3 regions of the Citrobacter sp. KH_055_1 genome follow, and region 2 is predicted to be linked to each of the others. Evidence: predicted binding sites of a transcription regulator. Region 2 holds the regulator's gene; each other region holds the start of a gene.
The links. The regulator LexA, encoded in region 2, represses DNA repair genes until DNA is damaged. The targets are predictions, from matches to a motif close to TNCTGTATGTACATACAGNA.

Region 1 (10,684 bases), 1.2 Mb from region 2:
CCGATGGCGGCAAAATCAGGCACGGTAGGGCGTATTCTGCCCGGTATGGATGCCCGACTGCTGGCGGTTCCAGGCATTGAAGACGGCGGACGTTTGCAGTTGAAAGGTCCGAACATTATGAGCGGCTATTTGCGCGTTGAAAACCCGGGTGTACTGGAAGTGCCGACGGCAGAAAATGCACAGGGCGAGGTTGAGCGCGGCTGGTATGACACCGGTGACATTGTGCGTTTTGACGAGAACGGCTTCGTGCAGATTCAGGGGCGCGCCAAGCGCTTTGCGAAAATTGCTGGTGAGATGGTATCGCTGGAAATGGTGGAGCAGCTGGCGCTGGCGGTCTCTGCTGACAAAATGCACGCCACGGCTATCAAGAGTGATGCCAGCAAAGGTGAGGCGCTGGTGTTGTTCACCACTGACAGCGAGCTGACGCGTGAAAAACTGCTGCAGCATGCGCGGGCCCACGGCATCCCTGAGCTCGCCGTGCCGCGTGATATTCGCCATCTGAAGCAACTCCCTCTCCTCGGCAGCGGTAAGCCGGACTTTGTAACGCTGAAAAGCTGGGTTGATGAACCGGAACAACAACATGCGTGAGTCAGTACACACTAACACTTCAATCTGGTCCAAAGGGATGATGTCCGTTATCGCCGCGCAGTTTCTGTCGGCGTTTGGCGATAACGCACTGCTGTTTGCCACCCTGGCGTTGCTGAAAGAGCAATTCTATCCGGACTGGAGCCAGCCGATCCTGCAAATGGTGTTTGTGGGTGCTTACATTCTTTTCGCCCCTTTTGTCGGGCAGGTGGCGGACAGCTTTGCCAAAGGCAGAGTGATGATGTTCGCCAACGGTCTCAAACTGCTGGGGGCGGCAAGTATTTGCTTCGGTGTTAACCCTTTTCTGGGGTACACGCTAGTGGGCGTTGGCGCGGCGGCGTATTCACCGGCCAAGTATGGCATTCTCGGGGAACTGACCACCGGCGATAAACTGGTGAAAGCTAACGGTCTGATGGAAGCCTCAACCATCGCTGCTATTCTGCTGGGCTCGGTGGCTGGCGGTGTGCTTGCCGACTGGCATGTGATAGCCGCGCTCTCGGTTTGCGCACTGGCCTATGCGGGTGCGGTGGTGGCTAACCTGTCAATCCCGAAGCTTGCTGCCGCGCGTCCTGGTCAGTCGTGGCATCTGGGGAAAATGACGCGCAGCTTCTTCTGCGCGGCGTCTTCGCTGTGGCGCAACGGTGAAACGCGTTTCTCGTTGGTGGGAACCAGCCTGTTTTGGGGCGCGGGGGTGACGCTGCGTTTTCTGCTGGTACTGTGGGTGCCGGTAGCGTTGGGGATTACCGATAACGCCACACCGACCTATCTCAACGCGATGGTGGCAATTGGGATTGTTGTTGGCGCGGGTGCTGCGGCGAAGCTGGTCACGCTGGAGACAGTGTCTCGCTGCATGCCCGCGGGGATCCTGATTGGCGTCGGCGTACTGTTCTTATCTCTGCAGCATGCGCTGTTGCCGTCCTATGGGCTGCTAATGCTTATCGGTGTGCTGGGCGGTTTCTTTGTTGTGCCGCTGAATGCGTTGTTGCAGGAACGAGGCAAAAAAAGCGTCGGCGCGGGTAATGCCATCGCGGTGCAAAATCTGGGTGAAAACAGCGCCATGCTGCTGATGCTCGGTATTTACTCGCTGGCGGTGCTGGTGGGCATTCCGGCAGTTGCTATCGGAATTGGCTTTGGCGGGCTGTTCGCGCTGGCGATTACGGCGCTGTGGATCTGGCAACGTCGCCATTAGCCTGTTACGTGCTGTTGCCGGATGGCGGCGTTGCCTTATCCGGCCTACAGTACGGCTTGTTTTTGTAGGCCTGATAAGCGTAGCGCCATCAGGCACTACACGTTACGGTGCAGGATAGGTATAAACCTGATGCACCGCTTCAATCTCTGCCAGTACCTCTTCGCTTAACGTCAGATGCAAACTTTCGACATTGGTTTTTAGCTGCTCCATAGTTGTCGCCCCCAGCAGGGTACTGGCGACAAACGGCTGGCGACGCACAAAGGCCAGTGCCATCTGCGCCGGGTCCAGATTATGGCGTTTGGCGATATCTACGTAGGCGGCGACGGCTTTTTGCGTCTGTTCGCCGCTGTAGCGCGTGAAGCGACTAAACAGCGTATGGCGTGCGCCGGCAGGCTGCGCGCCGTTCAGGTACTTACCGGTTAATGTGCCAAAGCCCAGGCACGAGTAGGCCAGCAGTTCAATGCCTTCGTACTGGCTGACTTCCGCTAATCCCACTTCAAAGCTACGGTTCAGCAGGCTGTAGGGGTTCTGGATAGTGACAATGCGCGGCAGGTCGTGTTTGTCCGCCAGGTGTAAATAGCGCATGACGCCAAATGCGGTTTCGTTGGACACGCCGATATAGCGAATTTTCCCGGCGCGCTGAAATTCAGTTAGCGCTTCCAACGTTTCCAGCAGGGTGACTACCGGAGCGGAGTCTGTCCAGCTGTAGCCCAGCTTGCCAAAGCAGTTGGTTGGGCGCTGTGGCCAGTGAACCTGATACAGGTCCAGATAATCGGTTTGCAGGCGTTTGAGGCTGTCGTTCAGCGCCTGACGAATGTTTTTACGATCCAGCGCCTGATTCGGGCGAATACCGCTGTCATTATTACGCGACGGCCCGCTGACCTTCGAGGCGACGATCAGTTTTTCACGGCTGCCGTGTTTAGCGAGCCAGTTGCCGACGTAGGTTTCCGTGAGGCCCTGGGTTTCCGGGCGTGGCGGGACCGGATACATCTCGGCAACGTCGATTAAATTGATGCCTTGTGCTACGGCATAGTCAAGCTGTGCATGTGCGTCGGCTTCGCTGTTTTGTTCACCAAACGTCATTGTGCCCAGCCCCAGTGTACTGACTTCCAGCGAGCTGTGGGGTATACGGTGATATTGCATAGCCGTTTCCTTTTTATAATCACAACATAAGGATTATAAAAATGGCTGAGGGAAGGGAAAAAGGGAAGCAAAATTGTTAAGGCCAGCAGCGAGGCTGACCTCAACCATCAACGCTCAATGATTTGAGATACGTCGTCGCGGTTAATCTGCATCGCATTGCCTTGCTGGTCGTGATAGCTCACCAGACCGGTATCATCATCAATTTCGGGTTTACCGTCGGTCAGGATCATCCGACCATCTTTGGTCGCCATCACATAATCACTGCTGCATCCAGAAACGGCGAAAGCCAATCCTACCGCGGAAATTAAAACTGCCCATTTTTTCATCTATTTATCCTCACGTGGCCTGCGTCTGACACTAGTTTAGTAATAACGCGAAGTTATGCCGGGCGAAAGCAGTAAAATCTTAATCTGTGAGAAGAAAAGGTGATGTGGGTCGTCGCTCCCCTTGCGGGGGAGCGACTGATGGGGTCAGAGCGGGTTCTTTTTATTGCGCAACAGGTTCAGGGTCTCTACACCGATAGAGAAGAACATGGCGAAATAAATGTACCCTTTCGGCACATGCACATCGAAACTTTCCAGAATCAGCGTGAAGCCGACCAGGATCAGGAAAGAGAGTGCCAGCATTTTTACCGAGGGATGGCGATCCACAAATTCACCAATCGGGCGTGCCGCAAACATCATCACGCCGACGGCAATAACTACCGCCGCCATCATGATAAACAGATGATCGGACAAGCCTACTGCGGTGATGACGGAGTCCAGGCTGAAGATAATGTCTAACAACATGATCTGCACAATCGCCCCGAGGAACGAGGATACGCGTGTTTTCAGCCCTTCTTCTTCACCTTCTATAGACTCATGAATCTCCTTACTGGCTTTCCAGATCAGGAACAATCCACCAAGCAGAAGGATCAGGTCACGCGCTGAGATCGCCTCGCCAAACACCTCAAACAGCGGGTTGGTCAGACGCGTGACCCAGGCGATAGACGCCAGTAGTGCCAGACGCATGATCATCGCTGCCGCCAGCCCGATACGTCGGGCATGACTGCGTTGTGCGGTTGGGAGTTTAGCTACGACCAAAGAAAGGAAAATAATATTGTCGATCCCCAGAACGATCTCCAGCAGCGTCAGCGTACCGAGCGCCAGCCAGGCGTTAGGATCGGTTATCCATGCAAATAACATCGAACAAAGTCCTGCCAAAAAAAAGAAGCGCTAATTATAGGCGCGTAACGCGGCGGGTGAAAGGCCAGGCTGTGCCTATTACGTCTGGAATAAAAAATGACGCTCCAGCAGCGCGCGCGTGAAGTTCTTTTTTAGATAAAAACCGCGTGGCAGGGTCAGAATTGGCTCACCATTCGCGCCAATGGCTTCGGTTAGCGCTTTCGCATTGGCGGCTTTTGGGCGTAGCTGTAACACTTCCCCATGGCGGGCGGTGATGCGTTCGACGTGGCCCAGCACAATCATGTCCATCAATTCTTCCCAGTCCAGGCGTAATTGCCGGTCTTCTTCTTCATTCGGACTCCATAACAGCGGAGATCCTACGCGACGTTGGGCTAACGGGATGCTGCGCTCCCCTTCCACCGGCACCCACAGCACACGTTTAAGCTTATGGCGGACATGGCTGGTTTCCCATGTTACGCCGGTATTGCCGGTTAATGGTGCTACGCAAACGAAGGTGGTTTCCAGCGGTCTGCCAAGACTGTCCACAGGGATCGTTTTCAGCTCTACGCCTAGCGCCGCAAAATCCTGCTCCGGCTTGCTGCCCGCGCTGGCGCCGAGCCAGATCTCCAGCAGTACGCCGATCCAGCCTTTGTCCCGTTTCAAATCGTTGGGGGTTACAATCCCCGCCATTGCCGCCAGCTCCCCTAACGTGTAGCCCGAAAGCCGCCGTGCCTGGGCAAGCAGCAGGGCTTCGGATTCAGGGGGAGAAAGCAGTGGCTGGAGTTCTGACATTGAGTTAACCCTTAGGCGAAAAAATGAGCAATGATTTTATACCGAGTGGACAGAGTTTATCTTTTTCCACAAGCTTTACTCAATTATCTGATTTATATTGATTTTTAAATTTCATAATCAAGAGTTGCGCAACAACCGATGAGGTTTTCCAATTCTGGTCACTGACAATGAACAGGATCTTACACCATGTTATCCACAGAAAGATGGGATAACTGTGAAAAACCCTCACTACTGTTTCAATTTACAGCCTTGACGTGCGACGAAAATCGAATTTTCACACAAATTGTGCCTAACTTATTGGCACAATCTGTGGATAAAACCAACGCTGGTTGATCTTTCATCAGCTCGAGGATCGTATGCGTGATGTACATCACATTTCTGTGTGTTAGGTGACAATGTTTGCTTTTAACTCAATGAATATAGAAGACTAATTTTTATGTGTGACAAAGGTCATATTCAGACTGTTCCGGGTTTTCCCATAGTAATTCCGTACTTCTTCACAACTATATCCACAGAAAAGGTGAATAAAATCGCCTAACTCAGCCTACCTCTGTTTATAACTCAGTCCTTTGCTGTGAGTTATTCAATTGTTATTAGAGTCTCGTGTGCTTAACACAGTGGTTTACCGCCTCTCAGGAGTGTGAAACAATCGTTTATATATAAGGTTTATGTTGAGGTAGTCCGGTGATTGATGACGATGGCTACCGCCCGAATGTAGGAATAGTAATTTGTAACCGCCAGGGGCAGGTCATGTGGGCCCGGCGATTTGGTCAGCACTCCTGGCAATTCCCGCAAGGTGGGATAAACGCGGGAGAGACAGCAGAGCAGGCGATGTACCGGGAACTGTTTGAAGAAGTGGGCCTCAGTCGTAAAGATGTGCGGATCCTGGCTTCTACTCGTAACTGGTTGCGTTACAAGTTACCGAAACGTTTGGTGCGTTGGGACACGAAGCCGGTTTGTATCGGCCAGAAACAAAAATGGTTCCTTCTGCAATTGGTAAGCAGCGATGCTGAGATCAATATGCAAACCAGCAGCACGCCCGAGTTCGATGGCTGGCGTTGGGTGAGTTACTGGTATCCGGTTCGACAGGTAGTGTCATTTAAACGCGATGTCTATCGCAGGGTGATGAAAGAATTCGCAAGTGTTGTGATGGCGCTTCAGGAGAGTACCCCAAAGCCGCAAAGCGCACCTGCGTACAGACGTAAAAGAGGTTAAGCTACGCAAATTATGCTCACCCGCCTGCGCGAAATAGTCGAAAAGGTGGCCAGTGCTCCGCGTCTTAATGAGGCGCTGAATATTCTGGTTACCGACATCTGTCTTGCGATGGATACAGAGGTCTGTTCGGTTTATCTGGCCGATCACGACCGACGTTGTTATTACCTGATGGCGACCCGGGGACTCAAAAAACCACGCGGTCGCACCGTTGCGCTTGCGTTTGATGAAGGTATCGTTGGCCTGGTTGGCAGGCTGGCGGAACCAATTAACCTCGCCGATGCGCAAAAACACCCCAGCTTCAAATACATCCCTTCAGTAAAAGAAGAGCGATTCCGCGCCTTCTTAGGCGTGCCGATCATTCAGCGCCGCCAGCTATTGGGTGTGCTGGTGGTCCAGCAGCGTGAACTGCGCCAGTACGATGAAAGCGAAGAGTCATTCCTGGTGACGCTCGCCACGCAAATGGCCGCCATTCTTTCTCAGTCGCAGCTCACCGCGTTGTTTGGTCAATACCGGCAAACGCGCATTCGTGCGTTGCCTGCCGCACCCGGCGTGGCGATTGCCGAAGGCTGGCAGGATGCCACGCTGCCGCTGATGGAGCAGGTGTATCAGGCGTCAACGCTGGATCCGGTACTAGAACGCGAACGACTGACTGAGGCGCTGGAAGAAGCCGCCAATGAATTCCGCCGCTACAGTAAGCGCTTTACGGCGGGAGCACAAAAAGAGACGGCGGCGATCTTCGATCTTTACTCGCACCTGCTTTCCGATACCCGTCTGCGCCGCGAGCTGTTTGCAGAAGTGGACAACGGTTCGGTGGCGGAGTGGGCGGTTAAAACGATTATCGAGAAGTTCGCTGAACAGTTTGCCGCCCTCAGTGATAACTATCTCAAAGAGCGGGCCGGGGATTTACGTGCGCTCGGCCAGCGTCTGCTGTTCCATCTTGACGATTCGATTCAGGGGCCAAATGCCTGGCCGGAACGTTTCGTGTTGGTGGCAGATGAGCTTTCCGCGACCACGCTGGCAGAGCTTCCGCAGGACCGACTAGTTGGTGTGGTGGTCAGAGACGGCGCTGCCAACTCCCATGCGGCAATTATGGTGCGCGCGCTGGGTATTCCGACTGTGATGGGGGCCGACATCCAGCCGTCGGTACTCCACCGCCGTACGCTGGTGGTGGACGGTTATCGCGGCGAGCTGCTGGTTGATCCTGAACCGGTTTTGATTCAGGAATATCAGCGACTTATCAGTGAAGAGATTGAACTCAGTCGCCTGGCAGAAGATGACGTTAACCAGCCAGCCCAGTTGAAAAGCGGCGAGCGCGTTAAGGTGATGCTCAACGCCGGGCTGAGTCCGGAACACGAGCAAAAACTGGGAAGCCGGATCGACGGCATCGGGCTGTATCGCACCGAAATTCCGTTCATGCTACAAAGCGGGTTTCCGTCAGAAGAAGAACAGGTTGCCCAGTATCAGGGCATGCTGCAAATGTTTAACGACAAGCCGGTGACTCTGCGTACGCTGGACGTCGGGGCTGATAAGCAACTGCCTTACATGCCCATCAGTGAAGAGAATCCGTGCCTTGGCTGGCGCGGGATCCGCATTACGCTCGATCAGCCGGAGATCTTTTTGATCCAGGTCCGCGCAATGCTGCGTGCCAACGCGGCAACCGGCAACCTGAGTATTTTGCTGCCGATGGTCACCAGTATTGATGAAGTTGACGAAGCGCGGCGCTTGATTGAGCGCGCCGGGCGCGAAGTGGAAGAGATGATCGGCTACGCGATCCCGAAACCGCGTATCGGCATCATGCTGGAAGTCCCGTCGATGGTCTTTATGCTGCCGCATCTGGCGAACAGGGTCGATTTTATCTCGGTGGGTACCAACGATCTGACCCAATATATTCTGGCAGTCGATCGTAACAATACGCGGGTCGCCAGCATTTATGACAGCCTGCATCCTGGGATGTTACGTGCGTTGGCGATGATTGCCCAGGAAGCCGAGAGAAGCGGCATCGATTTACGCCTGTGCGGCGAAATGGCGGGTGACCCAATGTGTGTGACCATTTTAATCGGTCTGGGTTTTCGCCACTTATCAATGAACGGTCGTTCTGTGGCACGAGTGAAATATCTGCTGCGCCACATCGATTTTGATGAAGCGCAAACGCTGGCACAGCGCAGCCTGGAAGCGCAACTGGCGACGGAAGTGCGCCATCAGGTGGCGGCATTTATGGAACGCCGCGGTATGGGCGGTTTGATTCGCGGGGGGTTGTAAGTCTGAATTGTCGGCCTGATCATCACTGTTTCATCTGGCATCCCTGTTGGTGTCTGGCTTACTTATACAGATCTTTTACATCTTCCCGGCATGCGTGGTGATCCCCTTGTGCTATCATTCGCACCTTCGGAGCGCCTGTATCATACAGGCGCGCTTATCAATTGCTGTCTGAATTCAGCGAAATAACAAGAACTTGTGGTGACAGATGATCAGTAGCTATCTGCATTTTCCGGAATTCGATCCGGTCATTTTCTCAATTGGACCCGTCGCACTTCACTGGTACGGCATGATGTATTTGGTGGGGTTTATTTTCGCGATGTGGCTGGCGACGCGCCGCGCTAATCGCCCAGGAAGTGGCTGGACCAAAAACGAAGTTGAAAACTTACTCTATGCAGGCTTCCTCGGGGTGTTCCTCGGTGGGCGTATCGGTTACGTACTGTTCTACAACTTCCCGCTGTTCCTTGATAATCCGCTGTATCTGTTCCGCGTCTGGGATGGCGGAATGTCATTCCACGGTGGTCTCATCGGTGTGATCCTGGTGATGATTATCTTCGCCAAACGCACCAAGCGTTCGTTCTTCCAGGTCTCTGACTTCATTGCTCCTTTGATTCCGTTTGGTCTGGGTGCGGGACGACTGGGCAACTTTATCAACGGCGAACTGTGGGGACGCGTTGACCCGAACTTCTCATATAGCATGTTGTTCCCGGGCTCGCGTACCGAAGACATCTTACTGCTGCAAACCAACCCGCAGTGGCAATCTATTTTCGATACCTACGGTTCGCTGCCTCGTCACGCGTCTCAGCTTTATGAGATGGCGTTGGAAGGCGTGGTGCTGTTTATCATTCTTAACCTGTTCATTCGTAAACCGCGTCCGATGGGCTCGGTCTCCGGTCTGTTCCTGATTGGCTACGGCGCGTTTCGTATCATCGTTGAATTTTTCCGCCAGCCGGATCAGCAGTTTACCGGCGAATGGGTACAGTACATCAGCATGGGGCAGATCCTGTCCATCCCGATGATTGTCGCCGGTATCATTATGATGGTTTGTGCGTACCGCCGCAGCCCACAGCAACACGCTTCCTGAGGAATCATGAAACAGTATTTAGAACTGATGCAAAAAGTGCTGGATGAAGGCACACAGAAAAACGACCGTACCGGAACCGGAACGCTTTCCATTTTTGGTCATCAGATGCGTTTTAATCTGCAGGAAGGATTCCCGCTGGTTACCACTAAACGCTGCCATTTGCGCTCTATCATTCATGAACTGCTGTGGTTTTTGCAGGGCGACACTAACGTGGCCTACCTGCACGAAAACAACGTTTCTATCTGGGATGAGTGGGCAGATGAAAACGGCGATCTGGGCCCGGTCTATGGTAAACAGTGGCGCGCGTGGCCAACGCCAGATGGCCGCCATATTGATCAGATCACCACGGTGCTTAACCAGTTGAAGAATGATCCGGACTCTCGCCGTATTATCGTTTCTGCGTGGAACGTAGGCGAACTGGATAAGATGGCGCTGGCGCCGTGCCATGCGTTCTTCCAGTTCTATGTGGCAGACGGCAAGCTCTCCTGTCAGCTGTATCAGCGTTCGTGCGATGTGTTCCTCGGCCTGCCGTTTAACATTGCCAGCTATGCTTTGCTGGTCCATATGATGGCGCAGCAGTGCAATCTGGAAGTCGGTGATTTTGTCTGGACCGGCGGCGATACGCACCTGTACAGCAACCACATGGAGCAAACGCACCTGCAGCTCAGCCGCGAACCGCGTGCTTTGCCGAAGCTGGTCATCAAGCGTAAGCCTGACTCTATCTTCGACTATCGTTTCGATGATTTCGAGATTGAAGGTTACGATCCGCACCCTGGTATTAAAGCGCCGGTTGCTATCTAATCGACCGCTACCCTGCCACGACCGACGCCCTCGCGCGTCGGTTTTTTTTGCCCTGATTTCAGTTTTTCGACGCTGATTCCTGAAATTTTGCAATGCGCTGAAACGAAGAAAATATTCCCCGAAGCTCGCCGAATAACCCGAATTCCCCACTCGTGATTATTTTCCTTATCGCCATACTGACGGCATGAAAAAACAACAGGGCTATACGCTAATTGAAACGCTGGTGGCAATGCTCATCATCGTCACGCTAAGCGCGTCAGGGCTATATGGCTGGCAACGCTGGCAGCAACAGCAACGATTGTGGCAAACCGTCGTTCAGGTGCAGGACTACCTGCTGCAACTGCGCGAGGATGCCAACTGGCATAACCGTGACCATGTCATCGGCGTTATCAGAGAGGGAACGTCATGGTGTCTGGTCAGCTCTGCTGCGGCTCAAAATACCTGTAAGCCCGCTTC
Region 2 (10,684 bases):
CGACTGTTCCGCTTCAATCGAGTGCGGCGGTACTTTCAGCCCGGCGACCTGCAGATCGCGGTCACGAGCATCAGTCTGTTGTTTGTTGAAGGGTTTATTTCCTGCCATAGTGAATGGAGTTACCGAGATAATGATTGGGTCGAAAGATTACCACATTTCTGGAGGAAGCATGGCAACACGTATTGAATTTCACAAGCACGGCGGCCCTGACGTACTGAAGGCTGTGGACTTTACGCCCGTTGATCCGGCCGAGCATGAAATCCAGGTCGAAAACAAAGCGATTGGTATCAATTATATCGATACCTACATCCGCAGCGGACTGTATCCGCCCCCTTCTCTGCCCAGCGGACTCGGCACCGAAGCGGCCGGCGTGGTCAGCAAAGTCGGTAGCAAAGTAACCCACATCAGCGTTGGCGATCGCGTGGTCTACGCCCAGTCAATGCTCGGCGCCTACAGTTCCGTACATAATGTCCCCGCCGATAAAGCCGCCATTTTACCTGATGCCATCTCGTTTGAGCAGGCTGCCGCGTCCTACCTGAAAGGGTTAACCGTTTTCTATCTGTTGCGTAAAACCTATGAAATCCAGCCTGACGAGCCGTTTCTGTTCCATGCCGCCGCAGGCGGCGTTGGTCTGATTGCCTGCCAGTGGGCAAAAGCATTGGGGGCGAAGCTAATTGGTACCGTCGGCACTGCGCAAAAGGCGCAAATTGCATTACAGGCCGGCGCATGGCAGGTGATTAACTATCGCGAAGAGAGCATTGTCGAGCGGGTTAAAGAAATTACGGGCGGTAAAAAAGTCCGGGTAGTTTATGACTCGGTGGGTAAAGACACCTGGGAAGCCTCGCTGGACTGCCTGCAACGCCGGGGATTGATGGTGAGTTTTGGTAATTCTTCCGGGCCGGTGACCGGCGTTAACTTAGGTATTCTGAACCAGAAAGGCTCGCTGTACGCCACACGCCCTTCTCTGCAGGGTTACATCACCAACCGCCATGAATTGACCGAAGCCAGTAATGAGCTATTTTCACTGATTGCCAGCGGCGTGATTAAAGTCGATATCGCGCAAGGTCAGACGTTTGCGTTAAAAGATGCCCAGCGGGCGCATGAAGTACTGGAAAGCCGGGCCACGCAGGGGTCGAGTTTGCTGATCCCGTGATACTTCTCCCTTAAATAATTCAAGCAGCCAATACGCCTGCGGTTTGAATTATGACGGGGAAGAAAAGAATTAGGGCTTCCCGTAGGAAGCCCTTTCTTTTTTTAGTTCGGCTGTATGTAGGGTACAGCTCGATGAATTCGTTAACCGCGCAATAGTGACAGATTTAATAATCAATTCCTATTTGGTTCTAAAGGCAATGTTGCAGGTTGTGATGTACCGCTCAATACCTTAGTAAAATCGACGGTTATTGCGCTGATAGTGCGGGACTTTTGGCGCTTTTATGGCCTTGATAACCCACACCACGGCGACAGCCAATAACAGCCATGGCAGCAGTTTTATCATCAGCGCAAACATCCCGCCGAGGAACATCACGGCGGTCGCCACCATCAGCGCAGCCAGAATCCCCAGCAGCGACACGCCGGTGACCATCAGCATGACAAAAAAGCCAATCACAAAAAGTAGTTCCAGCATGATGCTCTCCCATAATGAATTTCTGCTTAAACCATTACAAAAATCATGCCAGAATTAATTGATTGATTTATAAAGAAAACGCCCCGCGACAGTGCGCAGGGCGTGGTGAAATTGACTAACTTTTGGTGAACAATTAACGTTTGTCTGCTACCAGCTTCAACGCATGTTCCAGCACGTTGATATCCGCACCGGCTTTGTGCGCATTTTCGCTCAGGTAACGACGCCACTGACGTGCGCCCGGAATGCCCTGGAACAGCCCCAGCATATGGCGGGTAATATGTCCCAGATACGTTCCCTGGCTCAGTTCCCGTTCAATATACGGGTACATGGCGCGCACCACGGCAACAGGGTCCACGTCAGCACCCGTTGAACCGAAAATTTCGCGATCCACGGATGCCAGAATACCGGGGTTCTGATAGGCTTCACGTCCCACCATCACGCCATCCATATGTTCAAGGTGCGCTTTCGCTTCTTCCAGCGATTTAATGCCGCCGTTGATCGACATGGTCAGCTGCGGGAAATCACGCTTCAGCTGGTACACGCGGGCGTAATCCAGCGGTGGGATTTCACGGTTTTCTTTCGGGCTCAGTCCGGACAACCAGGCCTTGCGCGCATGAATGATAAACATCTCACATTCTCCTTTGCCGGAGACCGTGTTGATGAAATCACACAGAAATTCGTAGCTGTCCTGGTCATCAATGCCAATACGGGTTTTGACCGTTACCGGAATTGACACCACATCGCGCATCGCCTTGATGCAGTCGGCAACCAGCTGCGCATTGCCCATCAGGCAGGCACCAAACATCCCGTTTTGTACGCGATCAGAGGGACAGCCCACGTTGAGGTTTATCTCGTCATAGCCCCGTGCTTCCGCCAGCTTCGCACACTGTGCCAACGCGGCCGGGTCGCTACCACCAAGCTGTAAGGCTATCGGATGCTCTTCGTCGCTATACGCCAGATAGTCGCCTTTACCATGAATGATTGCCCCGGTGGTTACCATCTCCGTATAGAGCAGCGTCTGGCTGGACAGTAAGCGCAAAAAGTAGCGGCAGTGTCTGTCCGTCCAGTCGAGCATCGGCGCGATAGAAAAACGATGTGCAGGGAAAGCGGTGGACTGAGATTCAGGCAGCATGGCGAATAATTAAGCATCCGGTTAAAAAAGGGGCGCCACTATAGCATAGACCGCGACGATAGTGAGCCACATCGTCACGGCCCCCCTCATGCTATTTCGATCCGGGTTTACCGTCGTGGGAACCAAAAAACTGTGGTGGATGGTCAACCCAGCGATCCTCGCGCGTGGCCGCATACACCGGATTCAGTGGGTAATAGATACGATTGAATTTTTTATTTGCCTCGCCGACGACCAGCAGTCGCACCTCTTCACTGGTGTTATTGATAAAGGTGTGACACACGCCGGTTCCCGCTGGAAATCCGACGCTGTCCCCCGGTTCCAGCTTCCATAAATAGCCGTTAATCCAGGCCTCCGGATACCCTTCCAGCACGTAGATAAACTCTTCTTCGTCGCTTTCGGCGTGAGGGTACGAGGTGCGACGGCCCGGAGGCAGGCGTTCATGGTGAATGCCGAGGCGACCCAAGCCCAGTTTACGAGCAAGCGGTGCGCCGATAGAAAACAGCTCATCGCTTCCGGGATAGGTAGCGTCGTCAGCCCCCTCCACCTCACGCCAGTGGCGAATACAATCCGGTCTTTTCATTTTATATTTTCCAGTATTGCGATGCGTCAGGTATAGCACACCACGGCTGATCTCGGCGTTTTATGCAGAACATGATAAAGTAAGGGATTAACCTTCCACGCAAATCGAGGCGCAAAAATGGAAAGAACCCCTACGCAGGAGTTGCTGGCTCACGCTGAAAAACTCTGTGCGCAACGTAACGTGCGACTCACGCCGCAACGCCTCGAAGTGCTGCGCCTGATGAGCCTCCAGGAAGGGGCAATCAGCGCATATGACCTGCTGGATCTATTACGGGAAACTGAACCACAGGCTAAACCGCCTACCGTCTATCGTGCGCTCGATTTTCTGCTCGAACAAGGTTTTGTCCACAAGGTAGAATCCACCAACAGCTACGTGCTTTGCCATTTGTTCGATCAGCCCACCCACAGCTCCGCGATGTTCATTTGTGACCGCTGCGGCGTGGTGAAAGAAGAGTGTGCGGAAGGCGTGGAAGATATCATGCATACGCTGGCGGCCAAGATGGGCTTTGCTCTACGTCATAACGTAATTGAAGCGCATGGCCTGTGTCAGGTCTGTGTGGAAGTTGAAGCCTGCCGTCATCCTGGCGACTGCCAGCATGATCATACGATTCAGGTAAAAAAGAAGGTCGGGCGTTAAGCGAGAGAACGTACATCCTTGTACATTCAGGCGGGAGGGGATAATTACCAACGGTAGTCGTTGCGGGTTTCCCAATCCTTCACTTCTTTCTCCGCCTGATCTTTCGCATAACCGTAACGTTCCTGGACTTTACCCACCAGCTGGTCACGCTTACCTTCAATGACCGTCATATCATCATCGGTCAGTTTGCCCCATTGCTCTTTCACTTTACCTTTCAACTGCTTCCAGTTACCACCGACTTCGTCTTTATTCATCATCAAATCCTCATCGTTAGGTTGTGAATAGCGAGAGTGCTGCGTCCAGACACGCTATGTTTTTGCTGGACGTGAGAATAAGTGTAGTCAGTGATTCTGAGTTCTATTTATTATTCGGAATTTTTAACCATACGACTCAGGCAAACCAGGTGCCATTTCGCCAGTGACGCTGCCAGATAAAAGCCAGCGAGAGTCCGCGCAGCGCCAGAAAAACGGCGAGTGCCAGCCACAAACCGTGGTTGCCTAACAGCGGTAACGTGAATAAGGTTAAGCCGAATCCCGCAGCGGCAACGGCCATACTGTTACGCATTTCCGCAGCACGCGTTGCGCCAATAAACATGCCGTCCAACAGGTAACACCAGACGCCCACCAGTGGTAACACCACCTGCCAGATAAGGTAACGATCGGCCAGTTGCTGAATCTGCGGTAGTGAGGTCAACGACGCAATAATGTGCTCGCCAAACAGGGCATAGACCAGTGAAAAAAGGATCGCCACAATGCCCGACTGTCGACACGCCGCGCGCCAGACATCCAACAGTTGGCTGCCATCCCGCGCACCATAAGCCTGACCAGAGTGCGCTTCCACGGCATAGGCAAATCCGTCCAGCGCATAGGCGGTGAAGGTCAACAGGGTCATCAGAACGGCGTTGACCGCAATAATATCGCCCCCGAGACGCGCCCCGAGTACCGTAATCGCACCAAAACACAGCTGCAGCAACAGCGAACGCAGCATGATGTCGCGGTTAAGCGCCATCAGACGGCGGAAGTTTCCGCGCCATGCCTGTTTCAGCATCATGAGCGAAACACCGCGCAGGTGGAGAACCTTGCGCACCATCAGCAGGCCAATCAGCAACGTGGCATATTCGGCAATCACCGTCGCCAGCGCGGCGCCCTGCACGTTCATATGCAGCCCCATCACCAGCCATATATCGAGCACAATGTTGAGGATATTGCCGACAATCAACAGGATCACCGGTGCTCGCGCGTACTGAACGCCCAGCAGCCAGCCAAGCAGTACCAGGTTCGCCAGCGAGGCAGGCGCGCTGAGCCAACGGATTTCAAGAAAGCGCCGGGCCTGTTCCAGTACCGCTTCGCTCCCCCCCACGATGTGTAACGCCAGATCGATAATCGGCGTACGAAATAGCGCAATTGCCGCCCCCGCCCCCAAAGCCAGAATCAGCGGCTGCACCAGTGCTCGGGCCAACGCCTGCGGATTTTTTGCGCCAAATGCCTGAGCCGTCAGCCCGGTGGTACTCATGCGTAGAAAGAGCAGCAGCATAAAGAGAAAACTGGTTGCCGTCGCCCCCACGGCGACACCACCCAAATAGACCGGGCTATCCAGATGACCAATCACAGCCGTATCCACCAGTCCCAGCAGGGGAACGGTGATATTGGAGAAAATCATTGGCAGGGCAAGGTGCCAGAGTGCTTTATCAGAGGAGGTAAAAAAAGGCATACAGGAGAGCCTGAGAAGACGTTAGAGATACTGGAAAAAATCGTACAGGCCCGGTAAACAGAGTGCCACCGGGCACGTTGCCGGATGACGACGTAACCGTCTTATCCGGCCTACAGGAAATCAACAGACCGTTACAGCCATTCACCGTTACGGATAACGCCGACGGCCAGTCCTTCAATGGTGAAGTTCTGCTCACGCAGGTCGACAACGATCGGTTTGAACTCGCTGTTTTCTGGCAGAAGCTCGACCTTATTGCCCTGTTTTTTCAGGCGTTTAACCGTCACTTCATCATCAATGCGGGCAACAACCACCTGGCCGTTACGCACGTCCTGTGTCTTATGCACTGCCAGCAGATCGCCATCCATAATACCAATGTCTTTCATTGACATACCGCTGACGCGCAGCAGGAAATCAGCATTAGGTTTGAACAGGGATGGATCAACCTGATAGTGGCCTTCGATGTGCTGTTGCGCCAGCAGCGGCTCACCTGCAGCAACGCGGCCTACAAGCGGTAATCCTACCTCTTCTTCATGCAACAGACGAATACCACGCGATGCGCCAGAGACGATTTCGAGCACCCCTTTACGCGCCAGCGCTTTAAGGTGTTCTTCAGCCGCGTTTGGGGAACGGAATCCCAAACGCTGCGCGATCTCCGCACGCGTCGGTGGCATACCTGTCTGGCTGATGTGATCCCGAATGAGATCAAACACCTCTTGCTGCCTGGCCGTTAACGCTTTCATTCCGCCCCCTGGGTGTATATACAGTTATGCTGTGAGTATATACAGCTAAAGGCGATTTTGGAACCGCAAACTGCACAAAAAACAGGAGATTTATGAAGTTGTGGAATCCTTATCGAAAATGGGACCACAACAGGATGCCCCAGGTGATCAGGGCGACAAAAATAGACAGCAGAACAGCCGCCGACCCCATATCTTTCGCTCGACCGGAAAGTTCGTGATACTCCGATCCAATACGGTCGACCACTGCTTCAATAGCGCTGTTTAAGATTTCAACGATCATCACCAGCATTACTGAACCAATCAACAACACACGGGTAATGGCGTCGACGTCCAGCCAGCAGGCGATGGCGACGCCCAGCAGTACGGCAACACTTTCCTGACGAAATGCCGCTTCATTTATCCATGCGGCGCGAAAACCTTTCCACGAGTAGCCAGCAGCTTTGATAATTCGGGTGAATCCAGTGGTATTATTGGCCATCAAAAGAACCTTTTTACATTATTAGCGTCAATGTCATTGTAACGTTACCCCGTTTGTTTCAGGGTGTGGCAAAGCAGCGCGAAGTATGACGGGATACACCAGAAATTCACTAAACTTTCTGATATCCTTGCAGCGCATTTGCATTATTAACCAGAGGCTTTACATCGTTTATGTCCGGCTGGCCACGAATTTACTACAAATTACTGAATTTACCATTAAGCGTCCTGGTAAAAAGCAAGTCTATTCCGGCAGAACCTGCCCCGGAGTTGGGGCTCGATACGTCTCGTCCCATTATGTACGTCCTACCGTACAACTCAAAAGCAGACTTGCTGACGCTACGTGCCCAATGTTTGGCGCACGATCTTCCCGATCCCCTGGAACCGCTGGAGATAGACGGGACTTTACTGCCGCGCTACGTGTTTATTCACGGCGGTCCGCGTGTGTTCACCTATTACACACCAAAAGAAGAGTCCATCAAGCTGTTCCATAACTATCTCGATCTGCATCGCAGCAATCCTGACCTGGATGTGCAGATGGTGCCGGTTTCGGTGATGTTTGGCCGCGCGCCTGGCCGCGAAAAAGGTGAAGTCAACCCGCCGCTGCGCATGCTGAACGGCGTACAGAAATTCTTCGCCGTTTCCTGGCTCGGTCGCGACAGTTTTGTCCGTTTCTCGCCGTCGGTCTCTCTGCGCCGCATGGCAGACGAACACGGTACGGATAAAATCATCGCTCAGAAACTGGCGCGCGTGGCGCGTATGCACTTTGCCCGTCAGCGTTTAGCTGCTGTTGGCCCGCGCCTCCCTGCCCGCCAGGATCTGTTTAATAAGCTGCTGGCCTCAAAAGCAATCGCCCGTGCGGTAGAAGATGAAGCCCGCAGTAAAAAAATCTCCCACGAAAAAGCGCAGCAAAATGCCATTGCGCTGATGGAAGAGATCGCCGCCAACTTCTCCTACGAGATGATCCGCCTGACTGACCGTATTCTGGGATTCACCTGGAACCGACTGTATCAGGGTATTAACGTTCACAATGCAGAACGCGTTCGCCAACTGGCGCACGACGGACATGAAATTGTCTATGTCCCCTGCCACCGCAGCCATATGGATTACATGCTGCTGTCGTACGTTCTGTATCACCAGGGGCTGGTTCCTCCGCACATTGCGGCCGGGATCAACCTGAACTTCTGGCCGGCTGGCCCGATTTTCCGCCGCCTGGGTGCGTTCTTTATTCGTCGTACCTTCAAGGGCAATAAGCTCTATTCCACCGTCTTCCGCGAATACCTCGGCGAGTTGTTCAGCCGCGGTTATTCGGTTGAGTACTTTGTCGAAGGTGGGCGCTCACGTACCGGTCGTTTGCTGGATCCGAAAACCGGCACGCTATCGATGACCATCCAGGCAATGCTGCGCGGCGGTACGCGTCCTATCACCCTGGTGCCGATTTACATTGGCTACGAGCACGTGATGGAAGTCGGCACCTACGCGAAAGAACTGCGTGGCGCGACAAAAGAGAAAGAGAGCCTGCCGCAGATGCTGCGTGGCTTAAGCAAGCTGCGTAATCTGGGTCAGGGCTACGTCAACTTTGGCGAACCGATGCCATTGATGACCTACCTCAATCAGCACGTGCCGGAGTGGCGTGAGTCTATCGATCCTATCGAGTCGATTCGCCCTGCCTGGCTGACGCCGACGGTCAATAACATTGCCGCCGATCTGATGGTGCGCATTAACAACGCCGGTGCGGCCAACGCCATGAACCTGTGCTGTACCGCGCTACTGGCATCCCGCCAGCGTTCCCTGACCCGCGAGCAGTTAACTGAGCAGCTTGATTGCTACCTCAGCCTGCTGCGTAACGTACCGTATGCATCAGATGCAACGGTTCCGACGCAGAGTGCCAGTGAGCTTATCGATCACGCCCTGCAGATGAACAAGTTTGAGGTCGAGAAAGATACCATCGGTGACATCATCATTCTGCCGCGCGAGCAGGCGGTATTGATGACTTACTACCGCAACAATATTGCGCATATGCTGGTACTGCCGTCACTGATGGCGGCGATTGTGACTCAGCATCGCCGGATTTCACGCGTCGCATTGCAGCAACATATTGATGCACTGTATCCGATGCTGAAAGCCGAGCTGTTCCTGCGCTGGGAGCGCGATGAGCTTACAGGGGTGATCGACGAACTGGCTGGAGAAATGCAGCGTCAGGGTCTGATTACGTTGCAAAACGATGAGCTGCAAATCAACCCGGCACGCTCCCGCACGCTACAGCTGCTGGCCGCAGGTGCGCGTGAGACTCTGCAGCGCTACGCCATCACCTTCTGGCTGTTGAGCGCGAATCCGTCGATCAACCGCGGTACGCTGGAGAAAGAGAGCCGCACCGTCGCTCAACGTCTTTCCGTACTGCACGGTATCAACGCACCGGAATTCTTCGATAAAGCGGTGTTCAGTTCCCTGGTGCTGACCCTGCGTGACGAAGGCTACATCAGCGACACCGGAGATGCCGAGCCGGAAGAGACGATGAAGATTTACCAGATGCTGGCCGAACTGGTGACGTCGGATGTCCGTCTGACCATCGAGAGCGCCACTCAGGGTGAGTAAGCATAAAAAAACCGGTCGAAATGACCGGTTTTTTTTTATCGCAGACTAAAACTCAAAGATGCCAGTAACTCATCGCAAGGCCTAAGAACAACACCAGGCCCACGTAGTTGTTATTCATAAATGCTTTAAAGCAGGCATCCCGCTCGCGGTTAACGATCAGCTTCTGCTGATACACAAACAGCGCCCCTGCTACCAGCAAAGACCAGTAATAGCCCAGCGCCAGTCCGTTCAGCCAGCCCACCAGCGCCATCAGCACCAGTACGCCCACTTGCAGAAGACCAATAATCAGTTTGTCGTTTTGGCCGAACAGGATAGCGGTCGATTTAATGCCAATCTTCAGGTCATCATCGCGGTCGACCATCGCATATTGGGTGTCATAAGCCACTGCCCAGAGAATATTGGCCAGAAACATCAACCAGCAGCTGAGCGGTACCGACTCGCTCACGGCGGCAAACGCCATCGGGATAGACCAGCCAAACGCCGCACCCAGCACCACCTGCGGCAGGTGCGTATAGCGCTTCATGAAGGGATAAACCCACGCCAGCGCCAACGCGGCAATCGACAACAAAATGGTCATCGTGTTGAGCGTCAGGACCAGCAGGAAGGCGAGCAACACCAGCACAACAAACAACGTGCGGGCTTCTTTCTCCGTCACGGCACCGCTTGGCAGCGGTCGGTTCGCGGTGCGTTTCACATGACCGTCAAATTTGCGGTCAGCGTAATCATTCACCACGCATCCGGCGGCGCGCATTAACCAGACGCCAGCCACAAACACCGCCAGGATCCTCAATTGCGGAACCCCAGGGGTCGCCACCCACAACGCCCACAGCGTTGGCCAGAGCAGCAGTAAGGCGCCGATTGGCTTATCCGTACGCATCAAGCGGTGAAACGCCAGCAGCTTATTCTGCGTCAGACTCCACTCCATCTTTATCTTCCTCTCAGTACAACGGCGATGCAGGTAAAAAAAGCTCGGTAAGCATCAGTGGCTTACCGCTCAGCCGCAGGCGGGAACGACGCCCCCACAGCTCTGCATCGCGGCCAATCTCAATAAAATCTCGGGTCAATGTCGATGACGTAAACAGGTAGCGCCCGAGCGGGGTTTTCCCCAGATTTTGCAAGGCCAGTTCAGGGCCACACAATGTCGATTCCGGCACCACGGTGCGCCCGGCAAGCCAGGGTTCACCATCCGCGCA
Region 3 (10,684 bases), 230 kb from region 2:
CGTATCAAAAGGCCATGCGCTGGAAGCGGTGGCAAAAGCGATGGGCTTCAGCCTGAAAGACTGTATCGCCTTTGGTGACGGCATGAATGACGCCGAAATGCTATCGATGGCGGGAAAAGGCTGCATTATGGGTAATGCACATCAGCGCCTGAAGGATCTGCACCCGGAGCTGGACGTGATTGGGCTTAATGCCGACGATGCTGTGCCGCATTATCTGCGAGAACTGTTTTTACAGTAACGGAACCGCTCATTAGTTAGTCAGTTGTCAACCGTGAACTTCGCTACAATGGGTGTATCTTTTGTTCAGAGACATCTATTGTGGCGCTACTCATCATTACCACTATTCTGTGGGCCTTTTCCTTTAGCCTGTTTGGCGAGTACCTTGCTGGTCATGTCGATAGCTATTTTGCCGTGCTGGTGCGGGTCGGACTGGCTGCGCTGGTGTTCCTGCCATTTCTGCGTACCCGCGGCCACAGCGTAAAAACTATTGGTCTGTACATGCTGGTGGGTGCCATGCAGCTTGGCATCATGTATATGCTGAGTTTCCGTGCTTATTTGTACCTGACGGTTTCCGAGCTGCTGTTATTTACCGTCCTGACACCGCTCTATATCACACTGATTTATGACCTGATGAGCCGACGCCGTTTACGCTGGAGCTACGCGTTTAGCGCACTGCTGGCGGTGATTGGGGCGGGGATCATTCGTTACGATCAGGTGACCAGTCATTTCTGGACCGGTCTGCTGCTGGTACAGCTTTCCAACATCAGCTTTGCCATCGGCATGGTGGGCTATAAGCGTCTGATGGAAACCCGTCCCATGCCGCAGCACAACGCCTTTGCCTGGTTTTATATGGGGGCATTACTGGTGGCGGTCGTTGCCTGGCTTATAGTAGGGAATGCGCAAAAAATGCCTGAAACTTCGCTGCAGTGGGGGATTCTGGTGTTCCTTGGCGTGGCAGCATCGGGCATCGGTTACTTTATGTGGAACTACGGCGCGACGCAGGTAGATGCAGGCACACTGGGTATCATGAACAATATGCATGTGCCTGCGGGGCTGTTGGTTAATCTGGCCATCTGGCACCAGCAGCCTCACTGGCCAAGCTTCATCATTGGTGCGGCTGTTATAGTGGCCTCACTGTGGGTGCATCGAAAGTGGGTCGCTCCGCACTCCGCACAAACGGCAGGTGATCGCAGGCGTGATTCCGCGCTGAGCGAATAAATGCTTCCGTGACCGGCTGACGCTGCTCGCCATCGCGCACAGCGGCGTACAGTCGGCTCCACAATCCATCACCCAGGGTTTTGGTCACCACCAGGCCCTGGCGTTCAAAACTCTCCACTACCCAGTGCGGCAGCGCTGCAATACCCATTCTGGCGGCGACCATCTGGATCAGCAGCAGGGTATTATCCACGCTCTTCAGCGACGGGCTAACGCCAGCAGGCTGCAGGAAATGCCGCCAGACATCCAGTCGGCTGCGCTGTACCGGATAAATCAACAGGGTTTCGCTGGCTAAATCTTCCGGCGTTACCTGCGTTTTGCTGGCCAGTGGGTGATCGGGCGCCAGTATCAGACGGACTTCAAAATCAAACATCGGTGAATAGTGCAGGCCGCTGCGCGGCAGAATGTCGGATGTCATCACCAGGTCCAGCTCATCCTGCTGCAGGGCTGGTTGCGGATCGAAAGTCACGCCGGATTTAAAATCCATCTCTACCTGTGGCCAGTTAGCACGGAAATTCTCCAGCGCGGGGGTCAGCCACTGAATACAGCTGTGACATTCAATGGCGATGCGCAGCCGGGTTTGCTGCGGTTCGTTGCATGCCTGAAGCGCGCGACCGATTTGTGGCAACACCTGATTGGCCAACTGCAACAAAATTTCACCCTGTGGCGTAAAACGTAGCGGCTGGCTTTTACGCACAAATAGCCGAAAGCCGAGGCGTTGTTCCAGATCGCTGAACTGGTGAGACAGGGCGGATTGGGTCTGATGCAACGTCGCTGCGGCGCCTGCCAGCGACCCACTGTTCCGCAACGCCTGTAGCGTTTTCAGATGCTTAATCTCGATCATGAAAGTCCTTCACTTCGGCATGAATAAATTGCGCTTGAGGAATATACAGTAACCGCCAATTATGGATGTGTAAACATCTGGACGGCTAAAATCCTTCGTCTTTTAAATTTATGGTGCGTTGGCTTCGTTTCCCCACCCCAGTCACTTACTTCAGTAAGCTCCTGGGGATGAGCAAACTTGCCGCCTTCCCTAAATTCAAAATCCATAGGATTTACATATAATTAGAGGAAGAAAAATGACAATATTGAATCACACCCTCGGTTTCCCTCGCGTTGGCCTGCGTCGCGAGTTGAAAAAAGCGCAAGAAAGCTACTGGGCGGGTAACGCCTCTCGTGAAGAATTGCTGGCAACGGGTCGCGAATTGCGCGCTCGTCACTGGGATCAACAAAAGCAAGCTGGCGTTGACCTGCTGCCAGTGGGCGATTTCGCCTGGTACGATCATGTGCTGACCACCAGTTTGCTGCTGGGTAACGTTCCGGCCCGTCATCAGAACAAAGATGGCTCTGTCGATATCGACACCTTATTCCGCATTGGCCGTGGTCGCGCACCGACCGGTGAACCGGCGGCAGCGGCAGAAATGACCAAATGGTTTAATACCAACTATCACTACATGGTGCCTGAATTTACCAAAGGTCAGCAGTTCAAACTGACCTGGACTCAACTGCTGGATGAAGTGGACGAAGCGCTGGCGCTGGGCCACGAAGTGAAGCCCGTCCTGCTGGGTCCGGTCACCTACCTGTGGCTGGGGAAAGTGAAGGGTGAACAGTTTGATCGCCTGAGTCTGCTGAACGACATCCTGCCGGTTTACCAGCAGGTGCTGGCTGAGCTGGCGAAACGCGGTGTTGAGTGGGTACAGATTGATGAACCTGCGCTGGTGCTGGAGTTGCCCCAGGAATGGCTGAACGCCTTTAAACCGGCGTACGATGCGCTGACCGGGCAGGTGAAGCTGCTACTGACTACCTATTTCGAAGGCGTGACGCCGAATCTGGGTACCATCACCGCGCTGCCGGTACAGGGTCTGCACGTGGATCTGGTTCATGGTAAAGATGACGTAGCCGAGTTGCACTCGCGTTTGCCCGCTAACTGGCTGCTTTCCGCAGGCCTGATTAACGGCCGTAACGTCTGGCGCGCCGATCTGACTGAGAAATATGCACAGATTAAAGACATTGTCGGGAAACGTGAGCTGTGGGTCGCCTCCTCCTGCTCCCTGCTGCACAGTCCTATCGATCTGAGTGTCGAAACCCGCCTGGATGCCGAAGTGAAAAGCTGGTTTGCCTTCGCCCTGCAAAAGTGCGGTGAACTGGCGCTGCTGCGTGATGCGCTGAACAGCGGTGATACTACTGCACTGGTCACGTGGAGTGCGCCAATTCAGGCGCGTCGTCAGTCAACCCGCGTCCACAATGCGGCAGTGGAAAAACGTCTGGCGGCTATCACCGCGCAGGACAGCCAGCGTACTCACGCTTACCCGGTACGTGCCGAAGCCCAGCGTGCGCGCTTTAACCTGCCAGCGTGGCCGACCACCACTATCGGTTCCTTCCCGCAAACTACGGAAATCCGCGGCCTGCGTCTGGATTTTAAAAAGGGTAACCTGGATGCGGGCAACTACCGCACCGGTATCGCCGAGCACATCAAACAGGCGATCGCTGAGCAGGAACGTTTAGGCCTGGACGTGCTGGTACACGGCGAAGCCGAGCGTAACGACATGGTTGAATACTTTGGCGAGCATCTGGACGGTTTTGTCTTTACTCAGAATGGTTGGGTACAGAGCTACGGCTCCCGCTGCGTGAAGCCGCCGGTAGTGATTGGTGACGTGAGTCGTCCGGAAGCGATTACCGTTGAGTGGGCAAAATACGCCCAGTCGCTGACTGACAAACCGGTCAAAGGCATGCTGACAGGCCCGGTGACCATTCTTTGCTGGTCATTCCCGCGCGAAGATGTGACCCGCGAAACCATCGCTAAGCAGATTGCGCTGGCACTGCGTGACGAAGTCGCCGATCTGGAAGCCGCCGGTATTGGCATCATCCAGATTGATGAACCGGCGCTGCGTGAAGGTCTGCCGCTGCGTCGTAGCGACTGGGCGGCGTATCTGGAATGGGGTGTCGAGGCCTTCCGTATCAACGCCGCGGTGGCGAAGGACGAAACGCAGATCCATACCCACATGTGTTACTGCGAGTTCAACGACATCATGGATTCCATCGCTGCGCTTGATGCCGACGTGATCACCATTGAAACCTCGCGTTCCGACATGGAGTTACTGGAGTCGTTCGAAGAGTTCGACTACCCGAACGAAATCGGGCCGGGCGTGTACGACATTCACTCGCCAAATGTGCCAAGCGTGGAATGGATTGAAGCCCTGCTGAAGAAAGCGGAACAGCGTATCCCGGCTGAGCGTCTGTGGGTGAACCCGGACTGTGGGCTGAAGACGCGTGGCTGGCCGGAAACCCGCGCAGCGCTGGCGAACATGGTGAAAGCGGCGCAGAACCTGCGTCAGGCTTAATTAGGTGCCCGATCGCCGGGGGCGTTAACGCTTACCCGGCCAACAGGAACGTGCAAGTCGTTGTAAGCCCGGTAAGGCGTAGCCGCCACCGGGCGATTAACATTTATTTCTTCCCACCATATTGCGCAAACCACGCCAGCATTCTTTGCCAGCCGTCATTGGCGGACTCTTCGTGATAGCTCGGGCGATAATCCGCGTTAAAAGCATGCCCGGCATCGGGATACACCACGATTTCTGCTTTGGCATTCGCCGCGCGCAATGCCTGACGCATGGTTTCCACGCTTTCCTGCGAAATACTGGTGTCCTGCGCGCCATAAAGCCCCAACACGGGGGCGTTAAGATCGGTAGCGATATCGACAGGATGCCTGGGCGAGTTCAGCGTTTTGTCGCCGACCAGTTTGCCATACCATGCCACTGCCGCTTTTAACTGCGGGTTGTGTGCGGCATACAGCCAGGTGATGCGTCCACCCCAGCAAAAACCAGTGATCATCAGTCGGTGTGCGTCACCACCGTTGCGTGAGGCCCAACTGGCGACGTGGTCCAGATCGGCCAGAACCTGAGAGTCCGGGACTTTGGCCACCAGGCCGCTTAACAGCGTTGAAATATCGGCAAAATCATTCGGATCGCCCTCGCGAAAGTAAAGCTCTGGAGCGACAGCCAGATACCCTTCCAGCGCCAGGCGGCGACAAATATCACGGATGTGTTCATGAACGCCAAAAATTTCCTGCACGACGATAACAACCGGTAGCGGACCTTCGCTGTGCTTCGGGCGTGCATGATACGCAGGCATATCATCGCCTTGAGACGGAATCGACGTTATTCCCGCGATGATTTCGTTATCCGGGGTGTGAACCGCCGTTGCTGCGGGTGGGGATACTGCAGGTGCAAAGCCAGATTGTCGTGTTGTTGCCATGGTATTCTCCGTACCCTTAAGTATTTAGCCAAATAGCGCATCATTAACTATAGACGCGTGCAACGAACCACATTGCCTTAAACGGTCTATCTTTTGTGCAAGGCTTGCCTGTATCGAACAGTTAATGTGACGTTCATCACTATTTGACGGTAATGAAATGCAATTGATTTACATCAAAGTGATGGCTGTCACGAAAATATGTTTATGCCTTCGGTAAAGTGTGTTTTTGCTTCTTCTGACAAAACCGATTCACAGAGGAGTTTTTATGTCTAAGTCTGATGTTTTTCATCTCGGCCTCACCAAGAACGATTTACAAGGGGCTACGCTTGCTATCGTCCCTGGCGACCCTGAGCGTGTGGAAAAGATCGCCGCGCTGATGGACAAGCCGGTTAAGCTGGCATCTCATCGCGAGTTCACTACCTGGCGTGCTGAGCTGGATGGTAAAGCTGTGATTGTCTGCTCTACCGGTATCGGCGGTCCGTCGACCTCTATCGCCGTAGAAGAACTGGCGCAACTGGGCATTCGTACCTTCCTGCGTATCGGTACGACCGGCGCTATTCAGCCGCATATCAACGTGGGCGACGTGCTGGTTACCACCGCGTCTGTCCGTCTGGACGGGGCGAGCCTGCACTTTGCACCGATGGAATTTCCGGCTGTTGCCGATTTCGAATGTACCACCGCGCTGGTGGAAGCCGCGAAATCTATTGGCGCGACTACCCACGTCGGCGTGACCGCCTCTTCAGATACCTTCTACCCAGGCCAGGAGCGTTATGACACCTTCTCTGGTCGCGTGGTGAGCCGTTTCAAAGGCTCGATGGAAGAGTGGCAGTCCATGGGCGTCATGAACTACGAAATGGAATCCGCTACGCTGCTGACCATGTGTGCAAGCCAGGGTCTGCGTGCCGGTATGGTTGCGGGTGTTATCGTTAACCGTACTCAGCAAGAAATCCCGAATGCTGAAACCATGAAGCAAACGGAAAGCCACGCGGTGAAAATCGTGGTAGAGGCTGCACGTCGCCTGCTGTAATTTTCTCTCCTTTCTGAAAAGGCCGACATGTTCGGCCTTTTTATTTTGCGCAGTACCTCGCAGGAAATTCCTTTTAAACTGGACGTTTATACAGCACAATTCTATTTTGTGCGGGTAAGTCGTTGCTGTAAGGGGGGCGTAGTGGATATTTCGATAATGATAAGTGCCGTCGTGGCGTTAGCTGCAGGGCTGCTTGTGGGCTGGCTGGCGACCAAAGCGCGTGCCGACCAAATCCGCGCGGATCTTATCGAAGAACGGCGTGAACTGGATATTGCGCTAAGCGCCGCACGTCAACAGCTGGCGCAGGAAGCCCACTGGCGCGACGAGTGCGAGCTACTCAACAACGAACTTCGCAGCCTGCAGAGTATTAACACCTCTCTGGAAGCCGATCTCCGGGAAGTCACCACGCGACTCGACGCGACGCAACAGCATGCGGAAGATAAAATCCGCCAGATGATCAACAGCGAACAGCGTCTGAGCGAACAGTTCGAAAACCTGGCAAACCGTATTTTTGAACACAGCAATCGTCGCGTTGATGAGCAAAATCGCCAAAGCCTGAATAGCTTGCTTACACCATTACGTGAACAGCTGGACGGTTTTCGCCGCCAGGTGCAGGATAGCTTTGGCAAAGAGGCGCAAGAGCGTCATACCCTGGCGCACGAAATTCGTAACCTCCAGCAACTGAACGCGCAGATGGCGCAAGAAGCGGTTAACCTGACACGGGCGCTGAAAGGCGATAACAAAACCCAGGGCAACTGGGGAGAAGTCGTACTCACGCGGGTACTGGAGGCGTCCGGTCTGCGCGAAGGCTATGAATATGAAACTCAGGTCAGCATAGAAAATGACGCACGATCGCGGATGCAGCCGGATGTTATTGTCCGATTGCCGCAGGGCAAAGACGTGGTGATCGATGCGAAAATGACGCTGGTGGCCTATGAACGCTACTTTAATGCAGAGGATGACTACACCCGCGAAAGTGCGCTACAGGAACATATCGCCTCCGTGCGTAACCATATTCGTCTGCTGGGCCGCAAAGACTACCAGCAGTTGCCGGGATTACGTACGCTTGATTATGTGCTGATGTTTATCCCGGTTGAGCCCGCTTTTCTGCTGGCGCTGGACAGGCAGCCCGAACTGATTACAGAAGCACTCAGAAATAATATTATGCTGGTAAGCCCGACCACGTTGTTGGTGGCATTGCGCACCATTGCTAATCTGTGGCGGTATGAGCATCAAAGTCGTAATGCGCAGCAGATCGCGGACCGGGCCAGCAAGCTTTATGACAAAATGCGGCTGTTTGTCGATGATATGTCAGCAATTGGTCAGAGCCTGGACAAGGCACAAGATAACTATCGGCAGGCGATGAAAAAATTGTCTTCAGGGCGTGGAAACGTTCTGGCTCAGGCAGAAGCGTTTCGTGGATTGGGTGTAGAAATTAAGCGCGAGATTAATCCTGAACTGGCTGAACAAGCCACGAGCCAGGATGAAGAGTTTCGTTTACGTTCGGTCCCCGAGGCGCAACAAGACGAGACTTACCCCGATGGAGAGGCGGTAAATCAGCAATCAAACTAGCCCGTTTGGGTTAGTTGAACCCGGTAGAAGGGTAGGGCAAATTGGCCCAATCTGTTACACTTCTCGAACATTTTTTGGATGAGCAGGCACTGAGATGGTGGATAATTCACAAGAAACGACGCACTTTGGCTTTCAGACCGTCGCTAAAGAGCAGAAAGCTGACATGGTGGCCCACGTTTTTCATTCTGTGGCGTCTAAATATGACGTTATGAATGACTTAATGTCATTTGGCATTCATCGTTTGTGGAAGCGCTTCACCATTGATTGCAGTGGCGTGCGCCGTGGGCAGACTGTCCTGGATTTAGCCGGTGGTACGGGCGATCTGACGGCGAAATTTTCTCGCATGGTCGGTGAAACCGGGAAAGTGGTTCTGGCGGATATCAATGACTCAATGCTCAAAATGGGTCGCGAAAAGCTGCGCAACATTGGCGTGATTGGCAACGTCGAGTATGTCCAGGCGAACGCGGAAGCATTGCCGTTCCCGGACAACACCTTTGACTGCATTACCATTTCGTTCGGCCTGCGTAACGTCACGGATAAAGACAAAGCACTGCGTTCTATGTATCGCGTGTTGAAGCCTGGTGGACGTTTACTGGTGTTGGAATTTTCCAAGCCGATTATCGAGCCGCTGAGCAAAGCGTATGACGCATACTCTTTCCATATTCTGCCGCGTATCGGTTCAATGGTGGCAAGCGATGCCGATAGTTACCGCTATCTGGCGGAGTCCATCCGTATGCATCCCGATCAGGACACGTTAAAAGCAATGATGCAAGATGCCGGGTTTGAAAGCGTTGATTACTACAACCTGACGGCAGGTGTTGTTGCGCTGCATCGTGGTTACAAGTTCTGACAGGAGATCGGGGATGCCTTTTAAACCCTTAGTGACCGCAGGCGTTGAAAATCTGCTCAACACCTTTCTGTATCGTTCACCGGCACTGAAATCAGCCAGAACGCGTTTGCAGGGCAAGGTGCTGCGTGTAGATCTCAAAGGATTTTCGACCCCGCTAGTCCTGGTGTTTAGCGAACGCCAGGTTGATGTACTGGGGGCATGGGAAGGCGAAGCTGATTGCACCGTGATCACGCATGCCAGCGTGTTACCAAAATTGCGCGATCGCCAGCAGCTCACGGCGCTTATCCGCAGCGGCGAGCTGGAAGTGCAGGGCGATATTCAAGTGGTGCAGAACGTTGTCGCGCTGGCAGACCTGGCGGAGTTCGATCCCGCAGAACTGCTTGCCCCTTATACTGGCGATATTGTTGCAGAAGGGATCAGCAAGACCCTGCGCGGTGGGGCTACGTTTTTATGCCGTACCGTTCAACGTCAGCAGCGTTATGTTGCCGAAGCGATCACCGAAGAGTGGCGCATGGCCCCGGGCCCGCTGGAAGTTGCATGGTTTGCCGAAGAAACCGCTGCCGTTGAGCGTGCGGTCGACTCCCTGGCCAAACGGCTGGAAAAACTGGAGGCCAAATGACGCCAGGTGAAGTACGGCGCCTTTATTTCATCATTCGCACTTTCTTAAGCTACGGTCTTGATGAACTCATCCCCAAAATGCGTATTACGCTGCCGCTTAGGTTGTGGCGCTACACGTTGTTCTGGATGCCAAACCGGCATAAAGATAAACCGCTGGGTGAAAGGCTGAGACTGGCTTTGCAGGAGCTGGGACCGGTGTGGATCAAGTTTGGTCAAATGCTTTCCACCCGCCGCGACCTTTTTCCTCCGCAAATCGCCGATCAGCTTGCACTGCTGCAGGACCGGGTGGCCCCATTCGATGGGCAACGCGCAAAACAACAAATCGAAGAAGCAATGGGCGGACTCCCTGTTGAAGAATGGTTTGATGATTTTGACATCACCCCGCTGGCATCTGCGTCTATTGCACAGGTTCACACTGCGCGACTGAAATCGAACGGCAAAGAGGTCGTGATCAAGGTCATTCGCCCGGATATTCTGCCGGTCATCAGAGCCGATTTAAAACTGATCTATCGCCTAGCTCGCTGGGTGCCTCGCTTGCTGCCGGATGGTCGCCGCCTGCGGCCAACGGAAGTGGTGCGTGAATATGAAAAAACGCTGATCGATGAGCTGAATCTGCTGCGCGAGTCGGCGAACGCGATTCAGCTGCGGCGTAATTTTGAAGACAGCCCGATGCTGTACATCCCGGAAGTGTATTCCGACTATTGCAGTCAGAACATGATGGTGATGGAGCGTATTTACGGTATCCCGGTTTCAGATGTTGCCGCGCTTGAGAAGAACGGCACCAATATGCAACTGTTGGCTGAGCGTGGCGTTCAGGTCTTCTTTACTCAGGTATTCCGCGACAGCTTTTTCCATGCGGATATGCACCCTGGGAATATTTTTGTTAGCTATGAACACCCTGAGAACCCGAAATATATTGGCATTGACTGCGGGATTGTCGGTTCGTTGAATAAAGAAGATAAGCGCTACCTGGCGGAAAACTTTATCGCGTTCTTTAACCGCGACTACCGCAAGGTTGCCGAGTTGCACGTAGATTCTGGCTGGGTTCCGCCGGACACCAACGTCGAAGAATTTGAATTTGCTATTCGTACCGTGTGTGAACCGATATTTGAAAAACCGCTGTCGGAGATTTCATTTGGTCACGTGCT

Region 1: the regulator LexA is predicted to act here: its motif matches at 5,102-5,121, upstream of mutH (DNA mismatch repair endonuclease MutH).
Region 3: the regulator LexA is predicted to act here: its motif matches at 2,091-2,110, upstream of metR (HTH-type transcriptional regulator MetR).

The regions. Positions count from the first base shown of each region.
Region 1 is NZ_CM174473.1:844,712-855,395, forward strand. It holds gene aas (bifunctional acyl-ACP--phospholipid O-acyltransferase/long-chain-fatty-acid--ACP ligase) at 1-588, shown strand, start outside; gene lplT (lysophospholipid transporter LplT) at 581-1,774, shown strand; gene AC3ITF_RS04130 (NADP(H)-dependent aldo-keto reductase) at 1,877-2,917, opposite strand; gene ygdR (lipoprotein YgdR) at 3,025-3,243, opposite strand; gene AC3ITF_RS04140 (TerC family protein) at 3,388-4,101, opposite strand; gene mutH (DNA mismatch repair endonuclease MutH) at 4,180-4,872, opposite strand; gene rppH (RNA pyrophosphohydrolase) at 5,557-6,087, shown strand; gene ptsP (phosphoenolpyruvate--protein phosphotransferase) at 6,100-8,346, shown strand; gene lgt (prolipoprotein diacylglyceryl transferase) at 8,552-9,427, shown strand; gene thyA (thymidylate synthase) at 9,434-10,228, shown strand; gene AC3ITF_RS04170 (prepilin peptidase-dependent protein) at 10,413-10,684, shown strand, end outside.
Region 2 is NZ_CM174473.1:4,410,170-4,420,853, forward strand. It holds gene dnaB (replicative DNA helicase) at 1-108, opposite strand, end outside; gene AC3ITF_RS20730 (quinone oxidoreductase) at 170-1,153, shown strand; gene pspG (envelope stress response protein PspG) at 1,382-1,624, opposite strand; gene dusA (tRNA dihydrouridine(20/20a) synthase DusA) at 1,758-2,756, opposite strand; gene AC3ITF_RS20745 (cupin domain-containing protein) at 2,848-3,336, opposite strand; gene zur (zinc uptake transcriptional repressor Zur) at 3,454-3,972, shown strand; gene AC3ITF_RS20755 (CsbD family protein) at 4,017-4,226, opposite strand; gene dinF (MATE family efflux transporter DinF) at 4,363-5,682, opposite strand; gene lexA (transcriptional repressor LexA) at 5,814-6,422, opposite strand; gene AC3ITF_RS20770 (diacylglycerol kinase) at 6,532-6,900, opposite strand; gene plsB (glycerol-3-phosphate 1-O-acyltransferase PlsB) at 7,071-9,491, shown strand; gene ubiA (4-hydroxybenzoate octaprenyltransferase) at 9,544-10,416, opposite strand; gene ubiC (chorismate lyase) at 10,430-10,684, opposite strand, start outside.
Region 3 is NZ_CM174473.1:4,644,075-4,654,758, reverse strand. It holds gene yigL (sugar/pyridoxal phosphate phosphatase YigL) at 1-238, shown strand, start outside; gene AC3ITF_RS21845 (carboxylate/amino acid/amine transporter) at 319-1,218, shown strand; gene metR (HTH-type transcriptional regulator MetR) at 1,121-2,059, opposite strand; gene metE (5-methyltetrahydropteroyltriglutamate--homocysteine S-methyltransferase) at 2,295-4,556, shown strand; gene AC3ITF_RS21830 (dienelactone hydrolase family protein) at 4,660-5,469, opposite strand; gene udp (uridine phosphorylase) at 5,735-6,496, shown strand; gene rmuC (DNA recombination protein RmuC) at 6,638-8,068, shown strand; gene ubiE (bifunctional demethylmenaquinone methyltransferase/2-methoxy-6-polyprenyl-1,4-benzoquinol methylase UbiE) at 8,163-8,918, shown strand; gene ubiJ (ubiquinone biosynthesis protein UbiJ) at 8,932-9,537, shown strand; gene ubiB (ubiquinone biosynthesis regulatory protein kinase UbiB) at 9,534-10,684, shown strand, end outside.